3 regions of the Streptomyces sp. NPDC041135 genome follow, and region 1 is predicted to be linked to each of the others. Evidence: riboswitches for the same ligand, from Rfam matches in the RefSeq annotation. Region 1 holds a riboswitch; each other region holds the start of a gene.
What was found. Region 1 has a riboswitch for cobalamin ahead of ACZ6CZ_RS27930 (cobalamin biosynthesis protein). Riboswitches for the same ligand answer to the same signal wherever they lie in the genome.

Region 1 (3,266 bases):
GGGCAGGATGCCGAGCCCTTCGACGTGACCCTGGCGGCTCTCCACGTCGTCCTCGATGTGCTCGCCGAGGATCTGGAAGCCCCCGCAGACGCCGAGTACGGGCCGTCCTTCGGCGGCCCGGCGCGCGACGGCCGCCGCGAGCCCCCGCTCCCGCAGCCACTTCAGGGCCCGTACGGTCCCCCGGGTGCCGGGGATGACGACGAGGTCGGCGTCGGCCAGCTCCTCCGGCCGGTCCACGAACCGCACCACGACGCCCGGTTCGGCGGCCAGCGCGTCGACGTCGGTGAAGTTGGACATCAGCGGGATCGCGCAGACGGCGACCCGCAGCACGTCCTCACCGACGGGCGGGGCGGTGCTGGACTCCCGGACGGTCCCGCGCAGGGAGACCCGCAGCCCGTCCTCCTCGTCGATCCCGAGGCCGTGCCGGAAGGGCAGCACGCCGTAGGTGCGCCGTCCGGTGAGCCCGTGCAGCATGTCCAGCCCCGGCTCCAGCAGCGACACGTCACCGCGGAACTTGTTGACCAGGAAGCCGGCGACCAGCTCCTGGTCCTCGGGGGAGAGCAGCGCGACGGTGCCGAAGAAGGAGGCGAAGACGCCGCCGCGGTCGATGTCGCCGACCACGAGCACGGGCAGCCGGGCGCCCCGCGCGATCCCCATGTTCACGATGTCGGTGCGCCGCAGATTGATCTCCGAGGGCGAACCGGCCCCCTCGCAGATCACCGCGTCGTAGGTGCCGCGCAGCTCGGCGAGGCAGTCCAGCACGGTGCCCAGCAGCCGCTGCTGGCGCCCGCCGTGGTAGCCGCGGGCGCTCAGCTCGCCCACCGGCCTGCCCAGCAGCACCACTTGGCTGCTCTGTTCGCCACCGGGCTTGAGCAGCACGGGATTCATCCGCGCGGTCGGCTCGATGCGGCAGGCCTGGGCCTGCATGGCCTGCGCCCGGCCGATCTCCGCGCCCTCCCGCGTGACGAAGGAGTTCAGCGACATGTTCTGCGCCTTGAACGGCGCGACCTTCACGCCCTGCCGCACCAGCCACCGGCAGATCCCGGCCGTCACGACGCTCTTGCCGGCGTCGGAGGTGGTGCCGGCGACCAGGAGCCCGCCGCTCATCCGCACCGTCCTTTCCCGAGGAGGCGCGCGGCGGCCGTGACGCCGAGCGCGAGCAGCTGGACACGGCGCGAGAGCCGCACGGCCCGGTCGACGTCGGTGACCCGGACGGCGCGTCCGGCGTCCCCGTTGAGCACGGGCCGGTGTTCGACGCGCCCGGCGTAGGAGAGCGTGCCGCCCAGCCGCACCCCGAGCGCTCCCGCGAACGAGGCCTCCACGGGGCCCGCGTTGGGGCTGGGGTGGCGGTGCGCGTCGGCCTTCCAGGCCCGCAGCGCGCCGCGCGGGTCGGGCCCGGCGAGGGCGGCGAGGGCGGCGGTCAGCCGGGCCCCGGGCCATCCGGCGAGGTCGTCGAGGCGGGCGGAGGCCCAGCCGTAGCGCCGGTAGCGGGGCGAGCGGTGCCCGACCATCGCGTCGAGCGTGTTCACCGCGCGGAAGCCCAGCAGCCCCGGCACTCCGGCGGCGGCGCCCCACACCAGGGCGCCCACGACGGCGTCGGAGGTGTTCTCGGCGACGGACTCCACGACCGCCCGGGCGATCCCGTCGGCGTCCAGGGTCTGCGGGTCGCGGCCGCACAGGTGCGGCAGCCGGGCCCGCGCGGCGGCCAGGTCGCCCGCCTCCAGGGCGCGTCCGACGGCCCGGGCCTCCCGGGCGAGCGAGGTGCCGCCGACGACGGCCCAGGTGGCGGCGCCGGTCAGGGCGACGGAGGCGGCGGGGGAGCGGCGTACGGCGCGTTCGGCCAGCACACCGAGGGCGACGGCGCCACCGGCGCACACGGCGGTGTGCAGCACGCCCCGGCCGCGGTGGTCGCGCCACAGCACCCGTTCCACGGCGCCGGCCGCCCGTCCGAACACGGCGACCGGATGCCCGCGGCGGGGGTCGCCGAGGAGCAGGTCACCGAGGAGGCCGGCGGCGGCGCCGTACGCGAAGACGCGATCGGCACCCATCGGCTCAGCCGGCCGTGGGGTCGGGTACGGCGGGGAGCGCGGGCCTGGTGCTGAGCCTCGATCGGCAGCCGAGCATGCGGTGTGTGTCCTCACTCAGGGTGTCCACGCCCTGGTTCGACGAGACCGGCGGCGAGAGTTCCTGGCTCCCGGGGTGTACTACCCCGGTGACAGTGGCGGGACCGCGCCGGAATCGCACCGGCTTCCTCTTCTGCCGCCGTAGTGGCCCCGGCAGTCCACCACGCCCCCGGAACGGCCGTCAACTTGCCGTTGACCTGCGGGAGGAGAGTGTGCTCAGGCCCACACCCCCGGCCGACCGCCCGTCAGGTCCCGCCCGCCGCACACGGCATGCGAAAGGCTCCTCCCCGGCCCCGGCTGAGCGGAACCGGCGGGAGGAGCCCGTCGGACGGCGGCCGGCCCGGTGGCCGGCCACCCGGGATCAGGCCTTGGCCATGATCAGGAAGATGCCGTACGCCACCGCCGCCGCGCAGGCGGTGAAGCACACGTAGGAGCCGGTCACGGCGAGGACGGCGGAGTCGCCCCGGGCCGCGGCCCGCTCACGGCGGGAGAGGCCGGCGACGCCGAGGGTGAACAGGGCCACCAGGGCCACGGTGACCACGAGGCTGACGCCGAAGACGGAGCCGAGGGCTGCCCAGTCGATCTGCATATCGGTGCTGCTTTCTGGTCACCGGGTCGGTGACCGGGTGCTCGGGTCAGACGGTGGCGGCCGGCGGGACGGCCGGTTCGGCGCCGACCGCCACGGGGGCGGCGGTGACCGCGCCGGCCGGGACGGGGGCGGCCGGGACGGAGAGGGCCGGGACCGGGGCGGCGATGGTGGCCGTCAGGTCCGCGGTGACGGGGCCGGCGGGCGGCGGGGCCACGGCGGCGATGGCGGTGGTCACCACACCGGCGGGCTCGTCGGCGCCCAGGACGTTGGAGGCGTCCACGACCTCCCGGCGGGACAGCTTCCAGATCGCGGCACCGGAGGCCACCAGGAAGACGGCGACGGTGGCGGTGCCCCAGTCGCCCAGGTCCGTCACGGACTCGGCGAGCGCGCCGACCAGCGCGGCCGCCGGGAGCGTCAGCACCCAGGCGACGCACATGCGGGTGGCCGTGGACCAGTGGACCACGCCGCCCTTGCGGCCGAGACCGGCGCCCATCACCGAACCGGAGACGGAGTGCGTGGTCGACAGGGAGAAGCCCAGGTGGGCGGAGGCCAGG
Region 2 (3,266 bases), on a different contig from region 1:
CGCAGGCCGACCGACGCGATCCGCTCGCGCAGCGCCGCCCAGCGCTCCGGCCAGGCCGGCTCGGTCCCGTAGTGGTCGGGGTGCAGCACGCCCCGCGCCGTACGGGTCTTCTGCCAGGCCGGCAGCGGGCCGTTGCGCTCGGCGAGGTCGGCGGACGCCTCGTAGGCGGCGAGCATGATCCGCTCGGCGATCCGCGTCGACAGGGCGCGCGCCCCGGCCGAGTCGAAGGGCAGGCGCAGCTTGAAGAAGACGTCCTGAAGGCCCATGGCGCCCAGGCCCACCGGCCGCCAGCGGGCGTTGGAGCGGCCCGCCTGCTCGGTCGGGTAGAAGTTGATGTCGACGACGCGGTCGAGGAAGGTGACGGCGGTGCGCACGGTGGCGTCCAGCCGCTCCCAGTCGATGTCACCGGCCGCCGCGTCCACGAAGGCGCCGAGGTTGACCGAACCCAGGTTGCAGACCGCGGTCTCCCCGTCGTCCGTGACCTCCAGGATCTCCGTGCAGAGGTTGGAGGAGTGGACGACGTGCCCGGGCTCGGCCGTCTGGTTGGCGGTGCGGTTGGCGGCGTCCTTGAAGGTCATCCAGCCGTTGCCGGTCTGCGCGAGGGTGCGCATCATGCGGCCGTACAGCTCACGCGCGGGCAGCGTTCTGCGCGCCAGGCCCGCGGCCTCCGCGGCGCGGTAGGCGGCGTCGAACTCCTCGCCCCACAGGTCCACCAGCTGCGGCACGTCCGCCGGGGAGAACAGCGACCAGGTGCCGTCGGCGTCGACCCGGCGCATGAACTCGTCCGGGACCCAGTGCGCGAGGTTGAGGTTGTGCGTGCGGCGGGCGTCCTCGCCGGTGTTGTCGCGCAGCTCCAGGAACTCCTCGATGTCGGAGTGCCAGGTCTCCAGGTAGACCGCGGCCGCGCCCTTGCGCCGGCCGCCCTGGTTCACGGCGGCCACCGAGGCGTCCAGGGTCTTCAGGAACGGCACGATGCCGTTGGAGTGCCCGTTGGTGCCCCGGATCAGCGAACCGCGTGAACGGATGCGGGAGTAGGACAGGCCGATGCCGCCGGCGTGCTTGGAGAGCCGGGCGACCTGGTGGTAGCGGTCGTAGATGGAGTCCAGCTCGTCCAGCGGGGAGTCGAGGAGGTAGCAGGACGACATCTGGGGGTGCCGGGTGCCGGAGTTGAACAGGGTGGGGGAGGACGGCAGGTAGTCCAGCCGGCTCATCAGCCGGTAGAGCGCGGCCACTTCGTCGAGCGCCCGCACGGTGTCGTCCTCGGCAAGTCCGGCGGCGACGCGCAGCAGGAAGTGCTGGGGCGTCTCGATCACCTTGCGGGTGATCGGGTGCCGCAGCAGGTAGCGGCTGTGCAGGGTGCGCAGGCCGAAGTAGCCGAAGCGGTCGTCGGCGCCGGTGTCGACGAGCGCGTCGAGGCGGGCCGCGTGCAGGCGGACGAAGGCCGCGGTGCGGTCGGCGATGAGCCCCTCGCGGTGGCCGGTGGCGACCGACGCGGTGAAGGACGTCACGCCCTGGGAGGCGGCCTCGGCGCGGACGGTGAGGGTCAGCAGGCGGGCGGCCAGCCGCGAGTAGGCGGGGTCCTCGGAGATGAGGCCGGCGGCGGCCTCCGTGGCCAGCTCGCGCAGTTCCGCCTCGTCGGCCGCCGCTGACCGCCCCCGCAGCGCGGCGGCGGCGACCCGGCCGGGGTCGGCGTCGGGCAGGTCGGCGGTCAGCTCGGTCAGGGTCCGCAGCAGCGCGGCACCGGGACCGTCGGTCTCCGGCACGCTGACTGAGGCCGGATCTGCTGGCGCGATGGTCACGTGGGGGCTCTCCCTCGCTCGGCACGGGGCCTCGCGGGGCAGGGGATGGCACACGGGCGCAGGCGGCGCCGCGTCCACCTGCCCACTCCACGAGGCCCGGACGTCTCGGCACCCGGACCGGACGGCCGGGCGCGCTGCCGGCAGGTCCTCGGACTGACCAGGCGTGCGGACGCACGCGTGTACACCGTTGCGGGACAGTTCCGGATTCGCACCGGATTCCCCTGCGGCGACAGCGAGCATGAGCATACATCTGGTGCCGGGTTCGGCGAGCACCCCCATATGTTGTGTCGCGCGGTGCCGGAGCGTCATGTCATGACAAACGGGCCGCCGTTGCGCGGTGCGCACGGCGGCCCGTCGGGAACCGTTCAGCGGCGGCCGGTCCGCGGCCGCCGCGTAAGCGGGCGGCCGGCCCGTCCGGGCCCGCTCAGTGGGCGCTGTCCGCGGTCGCCGGCGGCAGCTCCACCTGGACGCCCGGGTCGCCCGCGTCCGCGGTGTAGTCGGCGGGACTGGTCTGGTCGAGGCCCTCGGGGGCCTTGAACGCCCGCAGGGCGAAGGTCAGCACGACGGTGACGGCCACGTTGAGCACGAACGCGGTCAGGCCGATGTAGCCGATCTCCCCGATGCCGGGGATCTCCTTCGCCGAGCCGCCGAAGTGCTTCTGGGTCGGCGAGGCGACACCGTACGCGGCGACCGTGCCGTAGATCATGCCCACCGCCCAGCCCGCGAGCAGCGCCCAGCGGTGGAACCACCGGGTGAACAGGCCGCCGACCAGGGCGGGGAAGGTCTGCAGGATCCAGATGCCGCCGAGCAGCTGGAAGTTGATGGCGACGGTCTTGTCCATGGTCAGCACGAAGACCAGCGCGCCGACCTTCACCAGCAGCGACACGATCTTGGAGACCCGGGTCTCCTCCTTCGCCGTGGCGTCCGGCTTGATGAAGTCCTTGTAGATGTTGCGGGTGAAGAGGTTCGCGGCCGCGATCGACATGATCGCCGCCGGCACCAGCGCGCCGATGCCGATCGCCGCGAAGGCCACGCCCGCGAACCAGTCCGGGAACATGTCCTCGAACAGCTGCGGGATCGCCAGCTGGCCGTTGGTGACCTTCACCCCGGCCGCGATCGCCATGAAGCCCAGCAGCGCCAGCAGGCCGAGCATCAGGGAGTACAGCGGCAGGATCGTGGTGTTGCGGCGGATCACCTCACGGCTGCGCGAGGACAGCGTCGCGGTGATCGAGTGCGGGTACATGAACAGCGCGAGCGCCGAGCCCAGCGCCAGCGTGGCATACGTCCACTGCCCTGCCTCGGCCGGGACCAGGGCGCCGCGCGGCTTCCCGGTCGCCGGGTTGACCTGCGCGAAGGCGTGGCCCGCCTTGGCGAAGACGTCGTCGAAGCCGCCGAGCTTGATCGGGATGTAGATGATCGCCACCGCGATGACGATGTAGATCAGCGCGTCCTTCACGAACGCGATCA
Region 3 (3,266 bases), on a different contig from region 1:
CCGGGGCGCATGACCATGACCGGAGCCTGTGGCTGATGTGGCCGATGTGACCAATGAGCCCAGCGCTCCGCCATGTCTTCTGAGCCTTCCTAGCCTTCCTCGGCTCTCCCGCGCTCTGCCGCGCTCCGCCGCGCTCCGCGTGAGCTGCTGAGCTTCTGTTTCTAGATGGGATGCCCATGTCCATAGCCAGACCTGTCACCGCGCGCCGCCTGCTGGGGGCCGGCGCCGCCTCCCTCGCCCTCTGCGCCGCCTCCGTCGCCGGCGCCTCCGGCGCCTGGGCCCACGGCACGCCCGGCGGTGAGGGCTGGAAGGCCGGCGGCACCTACAAGCCGGGCACGGGTGCGGGCACGGAGACGGGCACCGACCGCTGCCAGTTCTCCCTGGACGGCACCAGCTTCTTCGACTCGGTGAAGGTCGACGACCAGAGCCTGCGGCCCTCCGCGGACGGCAAGGTGCACATCACCGTGCGCGCCGCCGGTGACGCGGCCACCTGCACCGCCTCCCTCGCCTCCTACCTCGCCCACGGCTCCTCCTTCGCCACCTCCGGCGAGCAGGTGTTCGTGGACTTCGACACCGTGACGGTCAAGCCGGGCGCGACCGACACCCTCGACATCGCGGTGCCGGACGCGGGCTGCTTCGCGCAGATCGACCTCTACCGCGGCGCGGTGAGGTTCGACGGCAAGACGGACGCCGGTGACGGTTTCGAGCACGGCGACCTGCCGGCCGGCCCGGACCACGCGGTCATCAAGGACAAGCTGATCGCGGCCTGGAACGGCGGCACCAAGGACTGCACGGCCGCCGAGTCGCAGTCCCCGACGCCGGCGCCGGCGCCGAGCGACTCCGCGTCCGGCTCCGCCACCCCGTCCGCCCCGGCGACGCAGAGCACCACCCCGGCACCCACCACCACCGAGTCCGGCGCCGCCTCAGCGACCCCGACCGCGGCCCCGGCCACCTCGGAGTCCGGCGCGGCCCCGGCCACCGGCGGCGACGACGGTGACCTCGCCGAGACCGGCGGCGGCGGCGACACCGGCGTCATCGCCGGCGGCGCGGCGGTCCTGCTGGTGGGCGGCGCCGCGATCGTCATGACCACCCGGCGCCGCCGTACGGCCCAGCGCTGACGACGGACGGGCGGACGGTGAGGCGGTGACACCGGCGGACCGGTGAGTCACCTCGGTGGACCGGGGGGTCACATAGGTGGACCGGTAAGTCACACAGGTGGACCGGTGGGTCAGGCGGTGTCCGCCGCGCAGTGTGCGAGCAGCGCCCGCACGTCCCGGTCGATCACCCGGTACCGCACCACCCGCCCCTCCTTCTCGCCCTCCACGACCCCCGCCGCCCGCAGCAGCCGCAAGGCCTGCGAGACGGCGGGGTCGTTCATTCCGGTGGCGATCGCCAGGTCGGACACCGCCAGCGGACCCGTGCGGTGCAGGGCGAGCAGCAGCGCCAGCCGCTTGGGGTCGGCGAGCAGGGAGAACCGGTCGGACCAGGCGCGCAGATGACCCGGCTCGCCGATCGCGGCGATGGCGTCGCACACCCGGTGGCCGTCGATGGAACGACGGTCCGCGCGGTCGGCAGGCACGAGATGCATGTCCTCATCCTCGCAGGCCTCCCGATTGTGATCTTCCATACCTGCGCACATGTGCAGCTATGCAGGGAACGGCCCTCCCCCCTACGGTGGACGGGCCGTGGTGCTCGGGAAGTCGGTGACGGTCCGTCAAGGACCCATGCCGACGCGGCCCTCGCCACTGTGAAGGGGGAAGTCCCCGTCCCGTCCGGCAGCCGCCGGGCCACTGGCCGGTCGTCCGGCTGGGAAGGCAGGGACGGCGGGCGTACGACCCCCAAGCCAGGAGACCGGCCACGGCAGCTCACGAAGTGATCCACGAGGTGCTGGAGCGTGACCGTATGACCGACCCTGCCGTTTTCCGCTGGCGCCGTGAGGACACCGTCCGCACGGCGGGCCTGCTGGCCGCCATCGCCGCCCTGCACGTCGCCGCCTTCGGCATCCTGTTCCTGCTCGTCGCCCCCGGCCACTACCGGGTCGGCAGCGAGACGTTCGGCATCGGGCTCGGTGTCACCGCCTACACGCTCGGCATGCGGCACGCCTTCGACGCCGACCACATCGCCGCGATCGACAACACCACCCGCAAGCTGATGGCCGACGGCAAGCGGCCGGTCTCGGTCGGCTTCTGGTTCGCGCTCGGCCACTCCAGCGTGGTCGTGCTCCTCGCCTCGCTGATCGCGGGCGGCACACAGCTCGCCGGCCGGATCACCAGCGAGGACTCCACCACCCACCAGGTGCTCGGCTTCCTGGGCACGACCGTCTCCGGCACCTTCCTCTACCTCATCGCCGTCCTCAACGTCGTGGCGCTGGCCGGCATCCTGAGGGTCTTCCGGTCCATGCGGGCGGGGACGTACGACGAACGGGAACTCGAACAGCACCTGGACTCGCGGGGGTTCATGAACCGCGTCCTGGGCCGGCTGACCAAGTCCGTCTCCCGGCCGGGCCAGATGTACCCGCTGGGCTTCCTCTTCGGGCTGGGCTTCGACACCGCGACCGAGGTGACCCTGATGGTGATGGCGGGCTCCGGCGCCGCGGCCGGGCTGCCCTGGTACGCGATCCTGTGCCTGCCGCTGCTGTTCGCCGCCGGGATGAGCCTGTTCGACACCCTGGACGGCACCTTCATGAACTTCGCCTACCAGTGGGCGTTCTCCAACCCCGTCCGCAAGGTCTTCTACAACCTCACCATCACCGGGCTGTCCATCGCCGTCGCCCTCTTCATCGGCACCATCGAGCTGGTCGGCGTCCTGCACGACAAGCTCGACCTGAGCGACGCCGTCACCGGCTGGATAGCCGGCCTGAACCTGGACAGCGTGGGATACGTCATCGTGGCCCTGTTCGTGGTGGTGTGGGCGGCGGCCATCGGCTACTGGAAGGTGGCCAAGGTCGAACAGCGCTGGACGGTACGGGCGGCGGAGGCCGACTAGGGTCGCTCGTGCGGATCAGGCCGGACGGGCCGTCCGCAGCCCGCCTGCGGCTCAGCGCGTGACCGTCTCCAGGTAGAGCCGGACGTAACGGTCCGCGTCGACCTCCAGCGCCACGTCCACCAGCGGCCGGGCGCGGGCCCCGCCGTGGATCTCGGACTCGCCGGGGCGGGGCCGGAGGTCGACGATCGTCTGGCCCCGGGCCGGTCCCGGCGCCAGGCAGACCTCGACGGGCAGCGGCCGGGTGACCAGCCCCGCGGGGTCGGCCACCGCGCAGACCGCGC

Region 2: another riboswitch for cobalamin. It lies ahead of ACZ6CZ_RS24975 (ribonucleoside-diphosphate reductase subunit alpha); the one in region 1 lies ahead of ACZ6CZ_RS27930 (cobalamin biosynthesis protein).
Region 3: another riboswitch for cobalamin. It lies ahead of nicT (Nickel transporter NicT); the one in region 1 lies ahead of ACZ6CZ_RS27930 (cobalamin biosynthesis protein).

Annotation. Positions count from the first base shown of each region.
Region 1 is NZ_JBVIYZ010000015.1:84,395-87,660, forward strand. Features, by position in the region: gene ACZ6CZ_RS27925 (cobyric acid synthase) at 1-1,107, opposite strand, end outside; gene ACZ6CZ_RS27930 (cobalamin biosynthesis protein) at 1,104-2,048, opposite strand; cobalamin riboswitch at 2,160-2,301, opposite strand; gene ACZ6CZ_RS27935 (hypothetical protein) at 2,485-2,712, opposite strand; gene ACZ6CZ_RS27940 (inorganic phosphate transporter) at 2,759-3,266, opposite strand, start outside.
Region 2 is NZ_JBVIYZ010000011.1:196,874-200,139, reverse strand. Features, by position in the region: gene ACZ6CZ_RS24975 (ribonucleoside-diphosphate reductase subunit alpha) at 1-1,799, opposite strand, end outside; cobalamin riboswitch at 1,922-2,045, opposite strand; gene mctP (monocarboxylate uptake permease MctP) at 2,224-3,266, opposite strand, start outside.
Region 3 is NZ_JBVIYZ010000014.1:111,096-114,361, forward strand. Features, by position in the region: gene ACZ6CZ_RS27410 (LAETG motif-containing sortase-dependent surface protein) at 177-1,118, shown strand; gene ACZ6CZ_RS27415 (ArsR/SmtB family transcription factor) at 1,229-1,588, opposite strand; cobalamin riboswitch at 1,670-1,874, shown strand; gene nicT (Nickel transporter NicT) at 1,903-2,985, shown strand; gene ACZ6CZ_RS27425 (nucleoside hydrolase) at 3,037-3,266, opposite strand, start outside.